3 regions of the Variovorax sp. GW822-FHT04A09 genome follow, and region 2 is predicted to be linked to each of the others. Evidence: predicted binding sites of a transcription regulator. Region 2 holds the regulator's gene; each other region holds the start of a gene.
The links. Region 2 encodes sigma-54, which starts transcription at its own class of promoters, with help from an activator protein. Its sites were predicted from a motif close to TGGCANGNAANCTGCTTT; they were not measured.

Region 1 (3,274 bases), on a different contig from region 2:
GGCCATCGTGGCCCCCGCGCCCGTCCCCGGGGCCATCGCCGGGACGGATCGGCCCGGATTTGTGACGAACGGTGGCCCCCAGGGACGAAATCCGGCCCCCGGTTCGCGAGAATCCCCGCATGAGCGAGCCGCACAAGAACCTGTACGAGCGCTACGAACCGATCCGACGGTACGTCGAGGTCGGCTTCTGGATCGTGCTGATGACGGTGCATGCCGCGATCAGCACCGTGGTCGCGCTCATCGACGCCCGCAGCCGCGCCGTGCCGCGCGCGAACTGGGAGGTCATTACCTGGGAGGTGTCGAGCCACATCGCGCTGCTGGCCCTCGTACCCGTGCTGGTGGCCGTGGAGCGCCGGCTGTCGCCGTTGGCGCGCGACCACTGGGTGCGCTTTCTTGCGGGGCATCTGGTGGCCAGCGTGCTCCTGAGCCTGGCGCACGTCGCCGCGATGTTCGGGCTGCGCGCCGCGGTGTATGCGGCCGCCGGCGAGCCCTACGACTTCGCCGGCGCCATGGGGCGATGGGGTTACGAGTACCTGAAGGACGTGCGCGTCTACGCCACGATGGTCTTCGGCGTGTGGGCCTACCGGCTCTTCATGCTGCGGCTGCAGGGCGAGGCGCGCGTGCTCGATCCGCCGGAAGAGGGTGTGGCGCCGGTGCCCGAGGCGCTGGCGGAACCGGAGGGTTTCGAACCTTCCGTGCAGGAGACGCCCCCACCAGTAGCGCCGCCGCCGGCCCGCCCCGAACGCTTCCTCGTGCGCAAGCTGCGCCGCGAATTCCTCATCGCCGCCACCGACATCGACTGGTTGCAGGCCGAGGGCAACTACGTCGGCCTGCACGTCAACGGCCACGACTACCTGCTGCGCGCCACGCTCACCGACTTCCTGACCCAGCTCGACCCCGCCACCTTCGTGCGCGTGCACCGCAGCCACGCGGTGAACCTGGGCCGCATCAGGGAGATCGAGCCGCTCGACGGTGGCGACGCCCGACTGCACATGCACGACGGCACGAGCGTGCCCTGCAGCCGGCGGTATCGCGACGCGTTGCGCGGCGCGGGCTGATCGCTGCGGCTGCGCGTTCCGATCCGGTGCGTGCCCTGCGAAATCGGCCCATTCTTGGGTCGTTTCGCACCATCAAAGAGCCTTCAGGCACCATTTTTGCTTTCTTGCGCCGGCGCCCCGAGCCGTTCGGGTGCGACGCACCAAATCAAACCAAAAACCTGCAAGAAGCTCTCATGGACGCACTCAAACAGGGCGCTGACGCGCTGTTCATCCTTCTCGGCGCCATCATGGTCCTGGCCATGCATGCCGGCTTTGCCTTCCTGGAACTGGGCACCGTGCGCAAGAAGAACCAGGTCAATGCGCTGGTCAAGATCCTGGTCGACTTCTCGGTGTCGACCATCGTGTACTTCCTGGTGGGCTATGGCGTGGCCTACGGCACGCATTTCTTCGTCAGCGCCACCGAACTGTCGGCAAGAAGCGGCTACGAGCTGGTGAAGTTCTTCTTCCTGCTGACCTTCGCGGCGGCCATCCCGGCCATCATCTCGGGCGGCATCGCCGAGCGCGCCAAGTTCTGGCCGCAGCTGATCGCCACCGCGGTGATCGTCGGTTTCGTCTACCCGCTGTACGAGGGCATCGCCTGGAACAAGGCCTTCGGCATCCAGGGCTGGATCGCCTCGGTCACCGGCCACGAGTTCCATGACTTCGCCGGCTCGGTCGTCGTGCACGCCGTGGGCGGCTGGCTCGCGCTGCCGGCCGTGCTGCTGCTGGGCGCGCGCCGCAACCGCTACCGCGGCGACGGCTCGCTCAGCGCACACCCGCCGTCGAACATCCCGTTCCTGGCGCTGGGCGCGTGGGTGCTGTGCGTGGGCTGGTTCGGCTTCAACGTGATGAGCGCGCAGAGCATCGACAAGATTTCGGGCCTGGTCGCCGTCAACTCGCTGATGGCCATGGTCGGTGGCACGCTGGTGGCGCTGGCCATGGGCAAGAACGACCCCGGCTTCGTCTACAACGGCCCGCTCGCCGGCCTCGTGGCCGTCTGCGCCGGCTCCGACCTCATGCACCCGCTGGGCGCGCTCGTGGCGGGCGGCGTGGCCGGCGCCATCTTCGTCTTCATGTTCACGCGCACCCAGAACAAATGGAAGATCGACGACGTGCTCGGCGTGTGGCCGCTGCACGGCCTGTGCGGCACCTGGGGCGGCATCGCGGCCGGCATCTTCGGCACGCAGGCGCTCGGCGGCATCGGCGGCGTGAACCTGTGGGCGCAGCTCATCGGCACCTTGCTCGGCGTGGTCTGGGCGCTGATCGGCGGCGCGGTGGTGTACGGCGTGCTCAAGGCGACCATGGGGTTGCGGCTGTCGCAGGAAGAGGAATACGACGGGGCGGACCTGTCGATCCACCATATTTCGGCGACGCCGGAGCGCGAAGTGAATTGGTGAGGGCGTTGCGGCTCAGGACATGAGCCGCATCGGGGGATTTGCGGCGCACGGCACGAATTTGCCAGCTGTAGCAAACTTGCCGGCGGCCCCCGATCCCACCTGTTCACCACCCCATGACCCAATTGCCCCCCGCCCTCGAAGTCCTCCCCCGCGACCTGTTCGCCTACCGCGAGGGCAACGTCGGCATCGACTACGTGCACCGCTTCGAGTCCGGCAAGCCCGGCCCGCACGTGCTGATCAATGCGCTGACGCACGGCAACGAGATCTGCGGCATGACCGCCGCGACGCACCTGCTCGACACCGGCGTGCGCCCGAAGATCGGCACGCTCACCGTCAGCTTTGCCAACGTGGCGGCCTACGAGTCCTTCAACGAGGCGCTGCCGTTCGACAGCCGCCAGCTGGTGCACAACCTCAACCGCGTGTGGTCGCCCGAATGGCTCGACGGCAGCGAGGACAGCCCCGAGCTGCGCCGCGCCCGCGAACTGCGCCCGGTGGTGAGCGCGGCCGACCACATCCTCGACATCCATTCCACGAGCCAGCCCGTGATCCCGTTCTGGGTGTACCCGGCCTTCGACCGCAACGCCGAGGCCGCCATGGCCATCGGCCGCCCGTCGGTGCACCTGGTGATGCCCGACGGCCTGGGCTCGGGCACGCCGCTGATCCAGCACGGCCAGCATGGCCGGGCCGACGGCAAGGGCGTGGCGCTGGTGGCCGAGTGCGGCCAGCATTTCCTGCGCTCGGCCTCCGAGCTGGCCACCGCCATCTCGCTCGACTTCCTGGCGCACTTCGGCCTCATCGACAAGGACCCGGCCGTGCCCGCGCCCGGCGAGCAGCGTCGCT
Region 2 (3,274 bases):
TCGATCTTCCGCAAGCTCACGGTCGAGGAAAACGTGCGCGCCGTGCTCGAGCTGCAGCGCGAGCCCGACGCCAACGGCCGCATGATGCCGCTGACCAAGCAGCACACCGAAGAGCGCCTGGCCGACCTGCTGGCCGACCTGCGCGTGGACCACCTGCGCGATTCGCCCGCGCTTGCGCTGTCGGGCGGCGAGCGCCGCCGCGTTGAAATTGCACGCGCGCTGGCCACGCAGCCGCGCTTCATTCTGCTGGACGAGCCCTTCGCCGGCATCGACCCGATCGCGGTGATCGAGATCCAGCGGATCATCAGTTTCCTGAAAGAGCGCGGCATCGGCGTGCTCATCACCGACCACAACGTGCGTGAGACGCTGGGCATCTGCGATCACGCGTTCATCATCAGCGACGGGCACGTGCTGGCACAAGGCACACCCTCGGAGATCGTCGACAACGCCGAGGTACGCAGGGTGTACCTGGGCGAGCACTTCCGCATGTAAGGGAGGGTCGGGTCTCCATGAAGCAAGGGCTGTCCCTTCGCGTCTCGCAGCATCTGGCCTTGACGCCACAGCTGCAGCAGTCCATTCGCCTGCTCCAGCTCTCCACGCTCGAACTGAGCCAGGAGGTGGAGCAGATGCTGGACGAGAACCCGTTCCTCGAGCGCACCGCGGAAGAAGCGGCGCGCGAGGAGTTCGGGCTGGACACGGCCGACGCGCCGGTGCCGCGCGACGACGCGGGCGAGGGCGAGGCCGAGTTCACGCCGTCCGCCGCCAGCACGTCCTCCACGTCCAGCGACACCACCACCTCGACCCCCGACACCGACGGCCCCGCCGCCGAGATCGCCGAGCGCGAGCCCGACTGGGAAGGCGACGGCACCGTCGACATGGCGCCCGACGACAGCGAGTGGGGCAGCGATGCGCCCGCACGCCAGAACAACCTGGGCGACGACGAGCGTGCCGACGCCACCGAACTCGCGCGCAGCCAGGAGTCGCTGCAGTCCTTCCTGCATCGCCAGGCGCTGAGCCTGCGCCTCAATGAAAACGACTGCGCCGCGCTGCGCTTTTTGATCGAATCGCTCAACGACGACGGTTACCTCGAAGACTCGCTGCCCGCGCTGGCCTCGGGCCTGGCGGGCGACGACAACGACCAGTTCGACGACCTCGTGCACCACTTCCAGGTGGCGCTGGGCCTGCTGCAGAGCCTGGAGCCGGCCGGCGTCGGCGCGCGCGACCTCGGCGAATGCCTGAGCATCCAGCTGAAGGCGCTCGCCAGCGAAGACGAGACCGAGGCCGAAGCGCTCATCCGCAAGACCGCCATCGCGATCTGCAAGCAGCCGATGGAGCTGCTCGCGCGGCGTGACTTCAAGCGCCTGGCCACGCTCACGCGCACCAACGAAGAGTTGGTGCGCTCGGCGCTGCAGATCATTGCGCGCCTGGAGCCCAAGCCGGGCCGCCGCTTTGTCGACGTCGAACGCAACATCGTCATTCCCGATGTGATCGTCACCAAGACCGGGCGCGGCACCAACGTGAAGTTCCGCGTCATGCTCAACCCCGAAGTCATGCCGCGCCTGCGCGTGCACGACATCTACGCCGGCGCGCTCAAGTCGCACAAGGGCGAGGGCAGCCAGGCGCTGTCGCAGCGGCTGCAGGAGGCGCGCTGGTTCATCAAGAACATCCAGCAGCGCTTCGACACCATCCTGCGCGTGAGCAACGCCATCGTCGAGCGCCAGAAGAGCTACTTCGTGCACGGCGAGCTGGCCATGCGCCCGCTGGTGCTGCGCGAGATCGCCGACGAGCTCGGCCTGCACGAGTCGACCATCTCGCGCGTGACCACCGCCAAGTACATGGCCACGCCCTTCGGCACGGTCGAGCTGAAGTACTTCTTCGGCTCGGCGCTGGGCACCGAGACCGGTGGCAATGCGTCGAGCACCGCGGTGCGCGCGCTGATCAAGCAGTTCGTGAGTTCCGAGAGCATCAAGAAGCCGCTGTCCGACAGCCAGATCTCCGAGATGCTGAAGGAGCAGGGCATCGAGTGCGCGCGCCGCACCGTCGCCAAGTACCGCGAAGCCTTGCGCATCGCACCGGCCAACCTGCGCAAAGCCCTGTAGAAAGCCCACGATGACCCGTCGCCTGCTGTCGCGCTGGGGGCATTGGGTCTTCGCCCTCGTGGCTGCATCGCTGTTCGCCGGCTGTGCCACCTTGCCCGACGACGCACCGCGCCCGCCCACCAAGGCCATCGCCGTCTCGGCCGACACCGCGCTCGGCAAGATCGCGTTGGCCTCGCAGCCCGACCCCGACCTCAGCGGCTTTCGCCTGATGCCCGGCGGCGACTTCGCCTTCGACACGCGGCTGCAGCTGGCGCGCCGCGCGCAGCGCACGCTCGACGTGCAGTACTACCAGATCGAGAACGACGAGACCGGCCGCTACCTGCTGCGCACCCTGCGCGATGCGGCCCAGCGCGGCGTGCGCGTGCGCCTGTTGATGGACGACCTGTACACGTCCGGCGAAGACGAGCTGTTGCTCGGGCTGGCCGCCACGCCGAACGTGGAGCTGCGCCTGTTCAACCCGTTCCCGGCCGGGCGCGGCAGCCTGCTCAAGCGCTTCACCGCGTCGCTGTTCGACTTCAGCCGCGTCAACCGCCGCATGCACAACAAGCTCTTCATCGCCGACGGCGCGATGGCGGTGGCGGGCGGGCGCAACATCGGCAACCAGTACTTCCGCCGCACCACCGGCCCGAACTTCATCGACCTCGACACCTTCGTCACGGGCGCGTTGATTCCGCGCCTGGGCGTGCTGTTCGACCAGTACTGGAACAGCCCGCACGTGCGCCCGATCGGCGCGGTCGTGCACACCGACCTGCCGCGCGAAGAGCTGCAGCGCCGCTTCGACGCCGCCACCGGCCCCGACACCACGCCGCCGCCGCCCAGGCCTGCGCCCAACGACCTGCTCGGCTACAGCCCCGTGGCCGACGACCTCGACGCCGGCAAGCTCGGCCTGATCTGGACCACCGCCGAGGCTTATGCCGATTCACCCGACCGCGTGATCGGCAAGACCGCGTCGTATGGCGGCGTGCCGCTGCTCGACGTGGACAGCGTGCGCTACAACGTGGTCGAGCAGATGCGCCGCGCGCGCAGCGAGGTGACGCTGGTCTCGCCCTACCTGATCCCGGGCGCGTCGGGGCTGGAGGTGATGCGTGAGATCCGCGGACGCAACGTGAAGATCAGCGTGGTCACCAACTCGCTCGCCGCCACCGACGAACCGCTCGTGCACACCGCCTACCGCC
Region 3 (3,274 bases), on a different contig from region 2:
TCGCTCCTGCCATTGGCGCTCATGGTGCTGCTGGCTGCGGGGCTCGGTTACTTCTACTGGGACGCGGCCGTCGCCTGGACGCGCGAGGCCCTCGACGCCTGGCCGCTGCTGTCCAGCTTCTGGGCCTGGATCGGGCGCCTCTTCTCCAGCGACGTCACGGCCGCGCTGGCGCCGCTGGTGGTGGTGTTCGGCGTCACGCCACTGATCGTGGTGCTGTCGCTGCTCATCGTGGCCGGCTTCATGGCGCCGGCGCTCACCAAGCTCGTGGCCGAACGGCGCTTTCCCACGCTCGAACAGAAGAAGGGCGCCTCCTTCTTCGGCAGCGTGCTGCGCTCGCTCGGCGCCACCGTGCTGGCGCTGATCGCGCTGGTGGTGTCGATGCCGCTGTGGCTCATTCCGCCGCTGGTGCTGATCCTGCCGCCGCTGATCTGGGGCTGGCTCACCTACCGGGTGATGAGCTTCGACGCGCTGGCCGAGCACGCGAGCCCCGAAGAACGCGCCGCGCTGCTGCGCGCCCACCGGCTGCCGCTGCTGTGCATCGGCGTGCTGTGCGGCTACCTGGGTGCCGCGCCGAGCATCGTCTGGGCCTCGGGCCTGCTGTTCGCCGCCGCCTTCTTCGTGCTGGTGCCGATCGCCATCTGGATCTACACGCTGGTCTTCGCCTTTTCTGCGCTCTGGTTCGCCCACTACTGCCTCGACGCCCTGACCCAGCTGCGCGCCCAGCGCGCGGCGCAGCAGCCCGCGGCCGGCAGCGGCGACGCGCAGCAGACGCTCGAGGCGGCCGAAGCCACCGAGGCCAACAAGGCCGCTCTTTCTCAATGGAGTTCTCCATGACACGCGCATTCGGTCTCATCGTCGTCGGCGACGAGATCCTTTCCGGCAAGCGGGCCGACAAGCACATGGCCAAGGTCATCGAGCTGCTGGCCGCGCGCGGCCTGCAGCTGGGCTGGGCCGAGTACGTGGGCGACGAGCCCACTCGGATCACCGCGGCCCTCATGCGCGCCTTCGCCTCGGGCGACATCGTGTTCTCGACCGGCGGCATCGGCGCCACGCCCGACGATCACACCCGCCAGTGCGCCGCCCAGGCCCTGCGCGTGCCGCTGGCGCTGCACCCCGAGGCCGAGGCGCTGATCCGCGAGCGCATGCAAGACACGGCCTTGGAGCAGGGCGTACCCTACGAACCCGACCGGCCCGACAACATCCACCGCCTGAACATGGGCGTGTTTCCGCAGGGCGCGTCGATCATCCGCAACCCGTACAACAAGATCCCGGGCTTCAGCGTCGAGCACGTGCATTTCGTGCCGGGCTTTCCGGTCATGGCCTGGCCGATGATCGAGTCGGTGCTCGACAGCCGGTATGCCGATCTGTTCACCCGCAACGCCATCGCCGAGAAGTCCGTGATCGTTTTCGGTGCGATGGAAGCCACCCTCACGCCGCTGATGCAGGCCATCGAGCAGGCCCACGCCGGCATCAAGGTGTTCAGCCTTCCCAGCGTGGATCACCCCCAGTACGGGCGCCACATCGAGCTGGGCGTCAAGGGCGACCCCGCGAAGCTCGATGCCGCCTATGGCCAGCTCATCGAAGGTCTGCACACTTTCGATGCGAAGCTTGGCCCTGAATTGGTGCGTTAATCTGCATTGCACCAATTTGGGGATATTTTCCTTTTCCGGCAGCCCCTGGGCCGTCACCTGGGCCTCATCCGGCGGGGTGACAATGGCACAGAAACTGCATCCTCCCGTCCCTGTATTCCTAACCACCATCCAACTCAGGAGAAACTGATGGCAAAGACCGTCGCCGATGTACTCAAGCTCGTCAAGGAAAACGAGGTCAAGTTCGTCGACTTGCGCTTCACCGACACCCGCGGCAAAGAGCAGCACGTGACCGTGCCCGTGTCGCACTTCGATGAAGACAAATTCACCTCGGGCCACGCGTTCGACGGTTCGTCCATCGCCGGTTGGAAGGGCATCGAAGCCTCGGACATGCAACTCATGCCCGACCCGAACACCGCCAACATCGACCCGTTCTTCGAAGAAACGACGCTGATCCTGACCTGCGACGTGATCGACCCGGCAGACGGCAAGGCCTACGAGCGCGACCCGCGTTCGCTCGCCAAGCGCGCCGAGGCGTACATGAAGGCTTCCGGCCTGGGCGACACCGCCTACTTCGGTCCGGAACCCGAATTCTTCGTGTTCGACGGCGTGCGCTGGAAGAACGACATGTCGGGCTGCTTCGTGAAGATCGAGTCCGAAGAAGCCTCGTGGAACACCGACAAGGAGTTCGAGCACGGCAACAGCGGCCACCGTCCCGCAGTCAAGGGCGGCTACTTCCCGGTGCCCCCGGTCGACAGCTTCCAGGACATGCGCTCGGAAATGAGCCTGGTGCTCGAATCGCTGGGCATCCCGGTCGAAGTGCATCACCATGAAGTGGCCAACGCCGGCCAACTCGAGATCGGCACCCGCTTCAGCACGCTGGTGCAGCGCGCCGACTGGGTCCAGCTGCAGAAGTACGTGATCCACAACGTGGCCCACGCCTACGGCAAGACCGCCACCTTCATGCCCAAGCCCATCGTCGGCGACAACGGCTCCGGCATGCACGTGCACCAGTCGGTCTGGAAGGACGGCAAGAACCTGTTCGCCGGCGACGGCTACGCAGGCCTGTCGGACTTCGCGCTGCACTACATCGGCGGCATCATCAAGCACGCCCGTGCCCTGAACGCCATCACGAACCCCGGCACCAACAGCTACAAGCGCCTGGTGCCCGGCTTCGAAGCCCCGGTGAAGCTGGCCTACTCGGCCAAGAACCGCTCGGCCTCGATCCGCATCCCGTTCGTGGCCAACCCGAAGGGCCGCCGCGTCGAAGCGCGCTTCCCCGATCCGCTGATGAACCCGTACCTGGGCTTTGCCGCGCTGCTGATGGCCGGCCTGGACGGCGTGGAAAACAAGATCCATCCGGGCGAAGCCGCCAGCAAGGACCTGTACCACCTGCCGCCGGAAGAAGACGCGCTGATCCCGACCGTCTGCCACAGCCTGGACCAGGCCCTGGAGCACCTGGACAAGGACCGTGCGTTCCTGACCAAGGGCGGCGTGTTCACCGACTCGTACATCGACGCGTACATCGACCTCAAGATGCAGGAAGTCACGCGCTTCCGCATGGCGACGCACCCCGTCGAGTTCGACATGTACTACTCGCTGTAAAAAGCGCCACAACAAGCCCGCCCCGGCGGGCAAGTAAGACAAAAGGACGGCCCCGGCCGTCCTTTTTCCTTGGTGCGGAA

Region 1: AC1RLW_RS15255 (ammonium transporter) is a predicted target of sigma-54. The motif match lies at 1,144-1,161, and genes of this name have one in related genera.
Region 3: glnA (type I glutamate--ammonia ligase) is a predicted target of sigma-54. The motif match lies at 1,715-1,732, and genes of this name have one in related genera.

The regions. Positions count from the first base shown of each region.
Region 1 covers NZ_JBXAMV010000002.1:880,144-883,417, forward strand. The annotation lists gene AC1RLW_RS15250 (LytTR family DNA-binding domain-containing protein) at 120-1,058, shown strand; gene AC1RLW_RS15255 (ammonium transporter) at 1,232-2,434, shown strand; gene AC1RLW_RS15260 (M14 family metallopeptidase) at 2,548-3,274, shown strand, end outside.
Region 2 covers NZ_JBXAMV010000005.1:111,401-114,674, reverse strand. The annotation lists gene lptB (LPS export ABC transporter ATP-binding protein) at 1-492, shown strand, start outside; gene rpoN (RNA polymerase factor sigma-54) at 510-2,099, shown strand; gene AC1RLW_RS23925 (phospholipase D family protein) at 2,110-3,274, shown strand, end outside.
Region 3 covers NZ_JBXAMV010000001.1:2,273,790-2,277,063, reverse strand. The annotation lists gene AC1RLW_RS10545 (EI24 domain-containing protein) at 1-834, shown strand, start outside; gene AC1RLW_RS10540 (competence/damage-inducible protein A) at 831-1,631, shown strand; gene glnA (type I glutamate--ammonia ligase) at 1,779-3,194, shown strand.